Regions from separate parts of the Devosia sp. WQ 349K1 genome, predicted to be linked through region 2. Evidence: riboswitches for the same ligand, from Rfam matches in the RefSeq annotation. Region 2 holds a riboswitch; the other holds the start of a gene.

Region 1 (6,825 bases), on a different contig from region 2:
GGTTGTGCTCTGCCTTGGCAAAGGCTGGGAACATGGTTTCCCAGCCACCCGCCTGATGCAGATGCGCCAGCCACGTGATCACCGGCCCAATACTCTCAGCATAGCTCTTTGGCTGGTAACCGATGGCAATCGCCGCGCCGCTATCAATCATAAAAGGCGCTGGCACCGACCAAGGCGTCCCCCCGATGGTACTCGGATAGTCGTCACCAGAGTCAACAAACTCCACCGCGCTCCCCAGCGCCTGCGCGATCACAGCGCCAATCTCCTGCACGCTCAAACAGGCGGCATCGCCAACATTGAGAATACGCGGTGCATCCCCTAGCGCCACCAACCGCACCACTGCCGAAATATTGTCGACTGATGTCGTGTGAAATCGGCTCTTCCCAGCAAAGGCCAATGGCACTCGCGTTCGCCCATCGAGCAGACGTTTCACCAGCCACCATTCGCGCGGATTGACCGAGCCGACCCCATGGATGGCGCAGGGGCGCAAAATCGTCACGCGGGCGTCCTGCGCCCCAAGCAACACATGCTCCAACGCCACTTTGCGCGTGGAGTAATTCTCATCACCCGGCGACAACACGCTCTGGCTTTCGACCATTGCCTCGGGCAGATCAGGAAATCCGTTTTCCTGTGCCTCATCGAGTGAACGCCCCTGCGCGTCGCAATAAACACTCGCCGAGGAGATGACCACAAATCTGCCGACGTCGTGCCGCGCTGCCAAAAGCTGGCGGCCATGCTCGGGGCCAAAGGCGATGGCATCTACAACCAGATCTGCCCCCGCGATCACCGGAGCAAGCGGCTCACGCGACCGATCATGCACCACCGCTGTCACCCCAATCGCCCTCAGTTCTTGCGGAAATCCATGCCCGCCGCGATGGGTCACGCTTACCGCATAGCCATCTTTGGCCAAGTCCGCCGCTACGCGCCGCCCGATCTGCCCCGTCCCCCCGATCACCACTGCTTTGCGCATTAGCCGCTCCCCATCTCTCGCCACTCGACCACGAGTCCGCCCCCTTTGCAAAATCGAGAGCTTCCCGCTAATCTTCGTGCACGGCATAAGCCCATGCCGCCCCCCTCCAATGGGTAAGCAGTCACCTGTAGGGCCGCAATTTTGAGCAAACACATCGCTCGAGCGGTTGCATAAGGAGGGGTTGCTTCATTCGCTCTAGCCATGAGGTTTGACCATGAAGCTTACCCAATCCGTCTCTCGCCTGCGTCGCCAAGCCAAGGCGATGTCGCGTGACAACGCAGTTCCCTTGCATGTGGCACTCGACACCATTGCCCAACAAAACGGTTTTGCCCGCTGGTCCTTATTGATCGCCCAAAACCCGCAGCTCACGCCGCCTGAGCAATTTTTTGCGCTGATGTCACCGGGCGACCTGACCCTTATTGCGGCACGCCGCAACCAAGGCAAAACCCGCTTCGCCCTAGACCTGTCCCGCCTCGCAGCGCGCGCCGGGCTCTGGACCAAAATTTATAGCTTTGAGTTTACCGAAGCCGAATTGCGCAATCACCTCACCACTGAGGACGCGGACGACGCCATTGCGCTGAACTGCTCGGACGAGGTGAGCGCTCAGACCATTGCTGACGACCTCGCCCAAGCCGGTCGCCCTTCGTTTATCCTCATCGACTATATGCAGGCCCTTGATCACCAGCGCAGCAAGCCCGATCTGGGCACGCAATTGGAAATACTCAAAACCGCAGCGCAAGATCACAGCGCCATCATCTGCCTCATCAGCCAGATCGACCGCGCCTTTGACGATAGCGACAAACGCTTTCCCGACATCGATGATCTGCGCCTGCCCAACCCAATCGCACCGCACCTCTTCAGCGTGGGAGCCTTTTTGAACAAGGGCTCCGTCACCTTCCAGACGGTCCAGCCCTAGGGGGAAACCATGCACAAAGGCTCCTGCCTCTGCGGCGCTATCCAGTTTTCAGTCTCAGCGCCCCTCGCCCCGCCCACCGCCTGCCACTGCATTCAGTGCCGCAAGCAGACAGGGCATTTTGAGGCAGGAACCGATGTGCCCAAATCCGCCCTCAGCGTGACGGGCGAGGAGAATTTGCGCTGGTATCACTCCTCGGAAAAAGTCCGTCGCGGCTTTTGCGGCACCTGCGGTTCAGCCCTGTTCTTTGATCCCGTCCATCTCGGTTGGATCGGCATCTTCATGGGTGCCTTTGACGGCCCTACCCACACCAAACTGGCGCAACACATCTTCACCGCCGAAAAAGGCGACTACTACGACATCACCGACGGCCTCCCTCAAAACCAACACTAACGCGCCCCAAGCCGCGCCCCGGCTTTGCGCGCGGCCTCTTCGCGTCTCTGCTGAAATGGCGCCGCACTTTCAATGATCGCCTCAACGTCCGCTCTCTGCGCTGTCTTTGGCGAACCTCCGGACAGGGGCGGCGCGGGATCATATTCCATGCCGAGTTGGATAATGCGCGCGCGGTCCTCGCCAAACACCCGCGCCACAAACGCCAGAGCGAAGTCGATCCCCGATGTTACACCCGCGCCGGTAATGCGATTGCGGTCAGTCACGACACGCTCCGCCACCGGATCAGCGCCCATCAGCGCGAGCTGATCCAGTGACAGCCAATGGCACGTTGCTCGATAGCCCATGAGCAGGCCCGCCGCCGCCAAGACCAATGACCCCGTGCAAACCGAGGTGACATATTGCGCTTTTTCCGCGCGTTCGCGCAGAAACGCCAACACCGTATCGTCATACATCAGCGCCAATTGTCCCGGCCCGCCGGGCACGAACAACACATCGGTGCGCTGGCAATCGGCGAAAGTCGCGGTCGGCGTCAGCGTCAGTCCAGAGCCGCACCGCAGCGGCTCCAAATCTTTCCAAACGAGATCAATGGTGACGCCCGGAACGCGTGCAAAAACTTCAAATGGTCCAGTCAGATCGAGCTGGGTCAGTCCGGGGTAAATGAGCATAGTGATATGCATGGCAAATCCTCCTCCAAAGATTTGCCCAGGCGAACGGCGTTTCCCGGTCGCGCTCCCTGATGGTGATCCATCGTTTCGCCAGTCACGCAACGGCTTCAGAGTTGCACCATCCCAACCACTGCGCAAACAAAAACTGCCTGTGCGTCCGTCGCGCATCGCCACTCTCGGCGACACCAAGCTATCCCCTCGCTCCCTGCAGCCCCTATTCTGGTCCCCGCGCCATTTCAACAACACTAGCGCCCATTACCCCTCCTCAAAGTCACGCCCGAAACGAGTTTGCAATCGCTCATCTTTCGGCATGAACGCATGCCACGCGAGGCCTTTTTGCGCCCACTTGCCGCCCAGCCACGTGCCCAAAAGTGCCAGCCAAAAGCCACATCGAGGCCAATGGACGCCACAGCCAAAAACTCAACGAAAAACCGGGACTCTCGCCCCGGTTTCTAACGCTTCGCCGCCAGCTAAAATCAGGCCGAGCGGTTCTTGTTGTAGAGATCGAAGAACACCGCTGCGAGCAGCACCACGCCCTTGATCATCTGCTGCCAATCGATGTTCACGCCCATGATCGACATGCCGTTATTCATCACGCCCATGATGAAGGCACCAATCACCGCGCCCGCCACCTGACCGACACCACCCAGCGCCGAAGCGCCGCCGATGAACACCGCCGCGATCACGTCGAGCTCCAGCCCCTGCCCCGCCTTCGGCGTCGCCGAGTTGAGACGCGCAGCATAGATCATGCCGGCCAGAGCCGCCAAAGCGCCCATGATTGCAAAGATATAGAAGGTGGTGCGTTCGGTCTTGATGCCCGAAAGCGCTGCGGCCTTGAGATTGCCGCCAATCGCATAAATACGACGACCAAAGGTCATCTTCTTGGTCAGGAATACAAAGCCCGCGATCAGGATACCCATAACCACTAGCACGTTTGGCAGGCCGCGATAGGACGCCAGCATATAGGCGAAGAACAGCACCAGCGCCGCGATCACCACGTTCTTGATGATGAAGAGGCTAAAGGGTTCAACCACATAGCCGCGCGCAATGCGACGCGACCGCGTGCGCAGACTGAAGAACATCATCGCCACAATAGCCACGATTGCGATCACCATAGTGGTGGTGTGCAGCACAACCGGCTTGCCGTTCTCGGCGATAAATGGCGTGGTCAAAGGCCCAATCAAGTCAGGGATAAAACCAGCCGACAGCATCTGGAATTCTGCAGGGAACGGACCAACCGACTTACCCGCGAGAATGGCCAGCGACAGGCCCTTAAAGATCAGCATGCCCGCCAGCGTCACGATAAATGCCGGAACGCGGTGATAGGCAATAATATAGCCCTGTGCCGCGCCGATAGCGGCACCGACAACCAGACAGATCGCCCCGGCAACAATCGGATTCGCGAGGAATGCCAACTCTGGCGGGAACTTCCACCCCACCATCAGCATCGCCGCCAAAGCCCCGACAAAACCTGAGACTGAGCCGACCGAAAGATCGATATGGCCCGCGACGATCACCAGCAACATGCCCAGCGCCATCACGATGATATAGCTGTTCTGCAGGATAATATTGGTCAAATTCACCGGCTTAAACAGCACGCCATTGGTGAAATATTGGAAGAAAAGCATGATCAGGATCAGCGCCAGCAGCAGGCCGTAGTCCCGCATATTGGCCTTCAATGCTCCGACGAGGGTCAGCTCTTGGCCCTGTGCAGGCGCTGCAGCTCCAGTTGGTGCGGTGTCTGTGGTCATGATGCTTTTCCTTCGGCGCGCACGATAGAGCGCATGATCTTTTCTTGGCTGGCTTCGCTGGTCGGCATTTCGCCAACGATGCGGCCTTCATTCATCACGTAGAGGCGGTCCGTGATCCCCAGCAGTTCGGGCATTTCCGAAGAGATCACGAGGATAGCTTTCCCCTGTGACGCCAGCTGGTTGATAATGGTGTAGATTTCATATTTCGCGCCCACGTCGATGCCGCGGGTCGGCTCATCCAAAATCAGCACGTCTGGATTGGCGAAAAGCCATTTGGACAGCACAACCTTTTGCTGGTTGCCGCCCGAAAGATTACCCGTCACCTGATAGACGCTCGAGGAGCGGATATTGGTTTTCTTGCGATAGTCATTGGCCGCGTCCAGCTCGGCCAGATCGTCAATCACCCCGAGGCGAGAAACGCCCGTCAAATTGGCAATCGTGGTGTTGTTCTTGATATGATCGATGAGGTTGAGACCATAGGTTTTGCGGTCTTCCGTGGCATAGGCGATGCCGCAGGCAATCGCGCGACCAACGGTCGAAATATCAATGGGCTGGCCGTTTTTGGTTACCTGCCCGGAGATTTTCTGCCCCCAGGACTTACCAAAGAGGCTCATGGCAAATTCGGTACGACCCGAACCCATCAAGCCTGCAATACCAACGACCTCACCCTTGCGCAGGGTGATATTGACGTCCTTGATGACATGCCGATCCCGATGCTGAGGGTGGTAGGCATTCCAGTTTTTAACTTCGAGAATAACCTCACCAGCATGGGTCTGCCGGGCCGGATAGCGATCTTCAAGGGAGCGGCCCACCATGGAGGTGATGATCCGGTCCTCGGTAATATCCTGCGTATCCATCGTCTCGATGGTCTTGCCGTCGCGAATAACCGTTACGCGGTCCGCCACGCGCGAAATCTCATTGAGTTTGTGGCTGATGATAATGGAGGTGATGTTCTGCTTTTTGAATTCCAGCAGCAGATCGAGCAGCGCTTGGCTGTCTTTTTCCGAGAGCGACGCTGTCGGCTCGTCAAGGATAAGAAGCTGCACGCGCTTGGACAGCGCCTTGGCAATTTCCACCAGCTGCTGCTTACCCACGCCGATATTGGTGATCAGCGTATCTGGGTCTTCCGATAGGCCGACCATGCCAAGCAGTTTACGCGCGCCATCGCGGGTTTCGTCCCAGTCGATAACGCCGCTCTTGGCCACTTCATTGCCGAGGAAAATATTCTCTGCGATGGACAAAAGGGGCACCAGAGCAAGCTCTTGGTGGATGATTACAATGCCCTTGTGTTCGCTGTCGCGGATGGACCGGAATTGCTGTTCCTGTCCCTGATAAACGATCTGGCCTTCGTATGAGCCATGCGGATAGACCCCGCTCAAAACCTTCATCAGGGTGGATTTACCGGCCCCATTTTCCCCGCAGATGGCGTGAATTTCGCCTTCACGAACGTCCAGATTGACGTCCTGTAGCGCCTTCACACCCGGGAATGTCTTGGTGATGCTGCGCATCTCCAGAATAGTTTTGGTCATGCTGACCCTATGATTTAGAGCCACAGCGCCCCGCCAGACGCCAGTGCTGTGCCAAGTCATATGGCGGGGCCCTAAGGCTCCGCCTCTCTTCGCTCGCTCACAAGGATTGAAAAGGCCCGGACAAAGCCGGGCCTTTCCATCCGTTTAAAGCTTACTGGAGTTCTTCGGCCTTGATGTAACCGGAAGCGATAACGCGTTCTTCGTAGTTGTTCGCGTCAACTTCGTATGGGGTCAGCAGGATCGAAGGCACAACCTTGACGCCGTTGTCATAGGTGGTGGTGTCGAGGCCGGTTGGCTCGCTGCCACCGATAACGGTGTCGAGGAGCTGCGCGGTGTACTGAGCCAGTTCGCGGGTGTCCTTGAAGATGGTCGAGTACTGTTCGCCAGCGATGATCGCCTTAACCGAAGGAACTTCAGCGTCCTGACCGGTCACGATTGGCCACTTCAGGTCGCCAGAGCCATAGCCAACGCCACGGAGCGAGGAGATGATACCGCGCGACAGACCATCGTATGGTGCCAGAACGCCGTGTACGATCGAGCCATCGGAGTAGTTAGCGGACAGAATGTTGTCCATGCGAGCCTGTGCAACAGCACCGTCCCAACG
Region 2 (6,825 bases):
CCTACCCCCACGGCCCAGAACAGCGTGCCAATTGAGTACTCGTTGTCCGAGAAACTTGCCCCTCGGAGCCTGTACTTCTCAACCAAGTGCAGCACGAGCCCCAGAAGACTCACGAGGAGCCACCAGCGTGTCGAGAGCTGCATCCACCTTGGATCGCGCTTCAGGCTGACACCAATCAGGAAGAATAGCGGCGCGAAGAACAGTCCGCTGCGCATCCAATAGATGGGAAAAACTTCGCCAGTCAGCAGCGCGCTATATACACCTAGCAACATGCCCGTTGCGTGTAAAACAGTCGTCAGTACCGCGGTTGCGGCAAAGCCCATGCTCGACAGACCAGCGAATACGATCGACCCGCCGACGAGCAAGGCCGGCAAGTACCACAGATGATATCCGGCCCCTCCGGTCCACGCGACGAGCAGAACCCGTTCCACGAGCACGACAGGGTCGCCCACATAGGCACCGGGGCGCACATTATAGAACGCGAGCCAGAACAAGAGCGGCCATGCAATACGCTGCCAGAGTTTGCGAACAGGAGCGTTTGTGGCGCTGAAAAATCCGGCAAGGATGAAAAAGCTTGGCACGGCGAAGCGCGACAGGTCGCGCAGGATGTCGCGCATCGGATCGCCTTCGGGAAACGCCCCGTAGGCATGGATGCAAACAACGGCGCAGAAGGCGACGAGGCGCAGTAAATCCGCCCCCGCATGTCTGTTTACGGTTGTCTGTCCCATCCTCTACCCTCCCAACGGTCAGGATAGGGCGATCGCAGAACAAAAAAATACCCGGATTTCTCCGGGCATTTTGAATTCTTGATTTTGGCGCTCTTAGAGCTCGGAACCGGCGTCGCGGGCAATCTTGTCGAGAGCGCCATTCACGAGGCCCGCTGCATCGTCCTCATAGAACGCGCGTGCAACATCAACATATTCAGTGATGACGACGCGTGCCGGAATATCCTTGCGGAACAGCAACTCAAACGCAGCAGCGCGTAAAATAGCGCGCAGGGTCGCGTCTACACGCCCAATTGGCCAGCCTTCTGCCAGCGCTTTGTCGACCGTCGGGTCAACTTGGAGCTGATGCTTAGCAACGCCGGACACGATCTGGCGGAAGAAATCGGCGTCAGCGGGTAGATACTGTTCGCCTTCGATTTCACGGCCGAGATGGAAGGCGCCGAACTGTGCGAGCGTGTCTTCCAGCGTCGCGCGGCCAATATCCATCTGATAGAGCGCCTGAACGGCGGCAAGGCGCGCAGCACCACGCTGATTAGCGGGGCGCACAGCGCCGGGATCACGTTTTGGATGGTCGGTCATCGGCTGTTCAATCGGTTCTATCAGTCATCTTCACTCAGGACGGTTTTGTCCTGAGCAAGTTCGGCTAGGAAGTTACGGAAGTCGTCCGCCGCAGAGAAGTTCTTATACACACTCGCGAAGCGAACAAATGCGACATCGTCGAGCCCTTTGAGCCCTTCCATCACATATTCGCCAATTTGGTCAGAGGTGACCTCCATATCGCCCAAGCTTTCCAGCTGGCGAACGATACCGGAGATCATGCGCTCTGCGCGCTCTGGTTCTACAGCGCGCTTACGCAAGGCCGTGTTAACAGAGCGGGCGAGTTTATCCCGATCAAACGGGACTTTTCGTCCGCTCTTTTTCACGACAGTCAGGTCACGAAGCTGCACGCGCTCGAAGGTCGTAAAACGCCCCCCGCAAGCGTTGCACACGCGGCGACGCCGAATAGCGCCCGAATCTTCAGTCGGGCGGCTATCCTTCACCTGCGTGTCGTCATTGCTGCAATAGGGGCAGCGCATGGGCCGTAACCTCTATTAGCTGTAGATCGGGAAGCGTGCGGTCAGGGCTTTCACCTTCTCGCGCACAGCCGCTTCTACAGCGCCGTTGTTGTCTTCGCCGTTGGTCTTGAGACCATCGAGAACTTCGATAATCAGCTCACCAACTTCGCGGAATTCAGCTTCGCCAAAACCACGGGTCGTGCCCGCTGGAGTGCCGAGACGAATGCCCGAGGTGATCGCTGGCTTTTCAGGATCGAACGGCACAGCGTTCTTATTGCAGGTGATGTAAGCGCGGCCGAGGGCAGCTTCTGTTGCCTTGCCGGTCAGGCCCTTCGGACGAAGGTCAACCAGCATCAAGTGGTTGTCCGTACCGCCGGAGACGATCTCGACACCACCCTTTACGAGGGTATCAGCCAGCACCTTAGCGTTAGCAACAACTTGCGCCGCGTACTGCTTGAATTCAGGCTGCAGAGCTTCCTTGAACGCAACTGCCTTACCGGCAATCACATGCATCAGCGGGCCGCCCTGAATGCCTGGGAAAATGGCCGAATTGATCTTCTTCGCGATCGCTTCGTCATTGGTCAGGATCAGACCACCGCGTGGGCCGCGCAGGGTCTTGTGGGTGGTGGTGGTCGCGACGTGCGCATGTGGGAATGGGCTTGGGTACTGGCCACCGGCCACGAGGCCTGCAACGTGCGCCATATCGACGAAAAGCAGCGCGCCGACTTCGTCAGCGATTGCGCGGAATTCAGCCCAGTCCATGACGCGCGAATAGGCCGAGAAGCCTGCGACGATCATCTTTGGCTTGTGCTCACGCGCCAGCGCACGCACCTGATCCATGTCGACATAGCCGTCCTGCTGACGCAGGCCGTACTGAATAGCGTTGAACCACTTGCCAGACTGGTTTGGCTTGGCGCCATGGGTCAGGTGACCACCAGCGTCGAGCGACATGCCCAGAATGGTATCGCCTGGCTGTACCAGCGCCTGATAGACGCCCTGGTTCGCCTGCGAACCGGAGTTCGGCTGCACGTTGGCGTATTCAACGCCGAACAGCTGCTTTGCGCGTTCGATGGCAAGGCTTTCCGCCACGTCCACATATTCGCAACCGCCATAGTAGCGCTTGCCGGGATAGCCTTCGGCGTACTTGTTGGTCAGCACCGAACCCTGTGCTTCGAGCACAGCGCGCGAGACAATGTTCTCGGACGCGATCAGTTCGATTTCATGCTGTTGACGGCCGAGTTCCTGACCCATTGCTGCGGCGAGTTCCGGGTCGGTCTCGGCAACGGAATTGGTGAAGAAGTTTGGAAACAGATTTGCAGCGCTCATCGGAGGGTTCCCTCGCAAGAGTTCGAAGTGGACGAATTGGCGATGGCTTTATCACGCGAAAGCGCGCGATTCCAAGGCCGGACGATGTGCAAAGGGTCCATAGGGCTCCCCTATTTGCGAATGGGTGCCCAGGCGAGCGGCTCAACAAGGTCCGCGCTCCCCGATGGTTCCCCATCTTTCCTCGCCAGTCGCACGAACCAGAGCCTTATGCCGCAAAACGGGGCGAAGGGGAAGAGGGATGAATGTGCAGAGCAGCATCTTGCCCCACAGCGATGAAGATCCTTAAATGACAGTAACTAGGGAGCACACCAGTGATGACTGACAACGCCGAACACGTCCAGGATGCCCCGCCTCCTCATGCAGATAACTCGAACGACAGCCTTCTACATTGGACGTCCCCCCGCCAATGGATTGAGCGAGAGCTGGAGTTATGGGATGCGCTTCACGCGCGTGTCCGCACATTGCACCAAAGGTCCCCCCTAGCCGACGATACTCTCCTCCGGTACGAGACTCTTTTCTCCGCTTATCACAGGTTTTACAGCTCTATCGGAGGAGCACGCGAGACAGACCTTCCCAAAATATTAGATGAGTTAGTAAGCTCTCGTCAAATTGCTGTACTTCATGGCCATTTTGGAAAAACCATTAAGGAACTTATCTACGCCGCTCCTTTGGGGATTCTACTAGCCCTCGAAGCCCTAACAGCGAAAAAATGGCTACCCGAAAAAGACGAACTCGCTAGCGCCAATACCGCTGTAGAAATCCAACTCTACAGCAGCCTCACTCTCGACAGAATTCCTAACGCATTCAACCAGCAAGACTTCTACTTATTGGACATCGGAAGCCGTTTCGGGAAACTCGTAAGCGACATTGAAGCCACGAAAAAAGCTGCATCGACGAGCATAGCCGCACAGCAAACCGAACTAGTGAAGTGGATTAGCGAGCAAAAAGCCGAAATCTCCGCGCTTCACGAAGTGTACCACACGAAGCTTGGTTTGGAGGCACCTGCGAAATTCTGGGCCGACAAAGCCAACGATGCACGCGCAGCAAGTCGATGGTTTTATGGAGTATTCTTAGCATTAGTCGTAATCGGAATTGGCATTTCCGTATTTGCAGCTTCGATGCTTTGGGAAACGATCAGTTCCATGACCAACTCAACCACCGGAATACCCTTCGGCTTAATGGCAGTGATATTGGTTCCGGTTCTCGGTTACGCGTGGCTACTCAAACAGGTTAGTCGCTTGTTTCTCACGAACCGAGCGATTGCTGACGATGCTAGCTATCGTCACGTTATGACGATGACTTACCTAGGCTTGGTGAACGACCCCAACAGCAAGATTACAAAAGAGGAACGAGCACTAATACTAAACGCACTGTTCCGCCCTGCACCATCAAGCACTCAGGATGATGGGCCGCCGATGGGTGTCTTTGATCTCATCAACGGCAAAAAGCCGTAGCAGGAACTCAGGCGTATTTGCCGAATGTGCCTGAAGGGGGCGTAGGTTGGGTCTCGGCCAGCTTTTTACGGAGTTTTGCTAGGGCAAGCTGCTGCATATGTCCGCGCGCCGTATTGACTGGAGCGATGACGATCACCTCAGTGCCGCTGTCGACGTCAATCGCGGCGACGCGCATCTGCTGACCAAGCTGAACGAACTCGAAAAACACCTCGCCTTCCATATTGGCCTCCAAAAACAGCGCTCTATCGCCATGTTAGCACATTTACGAGTGTCGTAACATGGGGCGCTAACCAGCAGGCTCCCCTTCCCCGCTTTGTTTGCCTGTCTTGGCCCGAGCAACGCCACGCCGGCCACCCAATAGCAAAAAGGCCCCGCCGAAGCGGAGCCTTTAAAACCTGTAAAGCCAGAGCGTTTACGCTTGGAAGCTGACTTTGCCCTGTTCGTCAAACTTGTAGACGTCATCACGGAAGCTGACTGTGCCCTGACGATTGGCCCAAGCGGTGATGTAGGTGGTGTGGATTGGAACACGCGCCTTCACTTCAACGTCGAGACGGGTCAGCGCTTCAAAGGTCGAGTCGACCTTGTTCTGATCCCAGTCGCCATTGTCACGTAGGAGCCAATTGACCATCTGGTTGACGTTGTTAACGCGCACGCAGCCCGAAGAGTGGAAACGCGCGTTCTCGCCGAACAATTCCTTGCCAGGGGTGTCGTGCAGATAACAATCGTAAGGGTTGTAGAAATTAATCTTGCAGTGACCCATCGAGTTCGCCGCGCCCGGCTCCTGACGGTACATATAGTTCACTTCACGATCGGAGATATTGGACCAGTTGATCGTCTGCGGATCGATCTTAGTGCTGCCGTCGTAAATGAAAATATTCTGCTCTGCGAGGTAGTTGGAATTTTCCATCATATACTTGGTCAGATCCTGACGGATCAATGACTTAGGCACATGCCAGTATGGGTTGAAGTTCACCTGATGAATGTTCGAGGCCATGATCGGCGTAGCGCGGTCGGCACGACCGACGACGGCGGTGTGGCGTTGTTCCACCGCACCTTCGTTCACCGCTTCAATGGTTGCCGCCGGAATATTCACGACGACATAGCGCGCGTTCAGCTTGGCAGCCATGTTCTGAACCCGGGTGTAGTTCAGATAAAGCTGCTGCATGCGCTGCGCTGCAGACACATTCATTGCATACCAGGTGGCTTCGTCGATCTGTCCGTTCACAACGAGGCCGTGGCGCGCTTGGAAAGCACGCACGCCGCGATCCGTGTCGGCATCAAAACTGTCGTCCGCGTATTCAACCAATGGCATGTCGCCAGAAGAAATCAGACGGCGCTTCACAGCAACGACGGCCGGAGAATTCGCGCCGAGAGCGAGGCGGAATGCCTGCTGCGGAATCTCTTCCCAACCACCAGCGGCGACGAAAGGCTCGTATTGCGAGATCGCCAGCTGCAGATTGTACAGGGTGTCGAAGGAAAGGATAGGCTCGCGAGTCGCAATGAGCGCCTCTGCGGCGGCAGTGTTGCCGGCCTGATCGACCTTAACAACGCGATTGCCACCGAACCACCCCTGAGCATGTGCGCTCGGGAGAGTTAGAGTTGCCCCAAGATAGGCGCAGCCTCCCAAAAACTTGCGACGATTCAAAAGCATCTAGCCACCCAGAAAATTCTTTGCCCGCAGGCCCCTACCATCCTCATAACGATCAAAGGATGGATGCCCCAAAACAGTCACGCAGGAATGAAAACGACATAGACCTACCGGTCAATGGTTTCAAACCCTGTAACGGACTGAAAAGCGCAATTTTGCGGCATAAATAAGAAACGCCGACCAACTGGCCGGCGCTTGTTTCGGAGTCGTGGCACGGAGGCAACACACGCCACCATCTGCCGAAGATTTGTGTCCGCTCTAATCGTTGCGGGTTTAGAGCTTGTAGAGGATCTGGTCGACCCAGAAGCGTTCAAGTCGAGCGAGAGCCTTGTTCAGACCATCGAACTCGTCATCGCCCAGACCACCGACCTTATCGATAGACTTGAGGTGACGGTCATAGAGCTCGTCGATCACTTCCGCCACTTCTTCACCCTTAGGGGTCAGCTTGATGCGAACCGAACGACGGTCAGTGCGCGAGCGCTCCTGGAAGATGTAGCCAGTTTCGACCAGCTTCTTGAGGTTATAGGAGACGTTCGAGCCGAGGTAATAACCGCGAGAGCGCAGTTCACCTGCAGTGAGCTCTGCGTCACCGATGTTGAACATCAGCAGCGCCTGAA

Evidence for each region. A riboswitch is a leader RNA that binds a small molecule or an ion and turns the genes downstream of it on or off. The one in region 2 is predicted to bind ZMP and ZTP.
Region 1: another riboswitch for ZMP and ZTP. It lies ahead of JHL21_RS05935 (DJ-1/PfpI family protein); the one in region 2 lies ahead of glyA (serine hydroxymethyltransferase).

The regions. Positions count from the first base shown of each region.
Region 1 covers NZ_JAENGO010000002.1:150,962-157,786, forward strand. The annotation lists gene JHL21_RS05920 (NAD(P)-dependent oxidoreductase) at 1-970, opposite strand, end outside; gene JHL21_RS05925 (DNA helicase) at 1,185-1,886, shown strand; gene JHL21_RS05930 (GFA family protein) at 1,896-2,276, shown strand; gene JHL21_RS05935 (DJ-1/PfpI family protein) at 2,273-2,953, opposite strand; ZMP/ZTP riboswitch at 2,970-3,049, opposite strand; gene mmsB (multiple monosaccharide ABC transporter permease) at 3,418-4,692, opposite strand; gene mmsA (multiple monosaccharide ABC transporter ATP-binding protein) at 4,689-6,221, opposite strand; gene chvE (multiple monosaccharide ABC transporter substrate-binding protein) at 6,373-6,825, opposite strand, start outside.
Region 2 covers NZ_JAENGO010000007.1:53,468-60,292, reverse strand. The annotation lists gene JHL21_RS14285 (acyltransferase) at 1-728, opposite strand, end outside; gene nusB (transcription antitermination factor NusB) at 822-1,304, opposite strand; gene nrdR (transcriptional regulator NrdR) at 1,325-1,801, opposite strand; gene glyA (serine hydroxymethyltransferase) at 1,817-3,106, opposite strand; ZMP/ZTP riboswitch at 3,226-3,308, opposite strand; gene JHL21_RS14265 (DUF6161 domain-containing protein) at 3,421-4,560, shown strand; gene JHL21_RS14260 (hypothetical protein) at 4,568-4,780, opposite strand; gene JHL21_RS14255 (murein L,D-transpeptidase) at 4,973-6,211, opposite strand; gene JHL21_RS14250 (MarR family winged helix-turn-helix transcriptional regulator) at 6,482-6,825, opposite strand, start outside.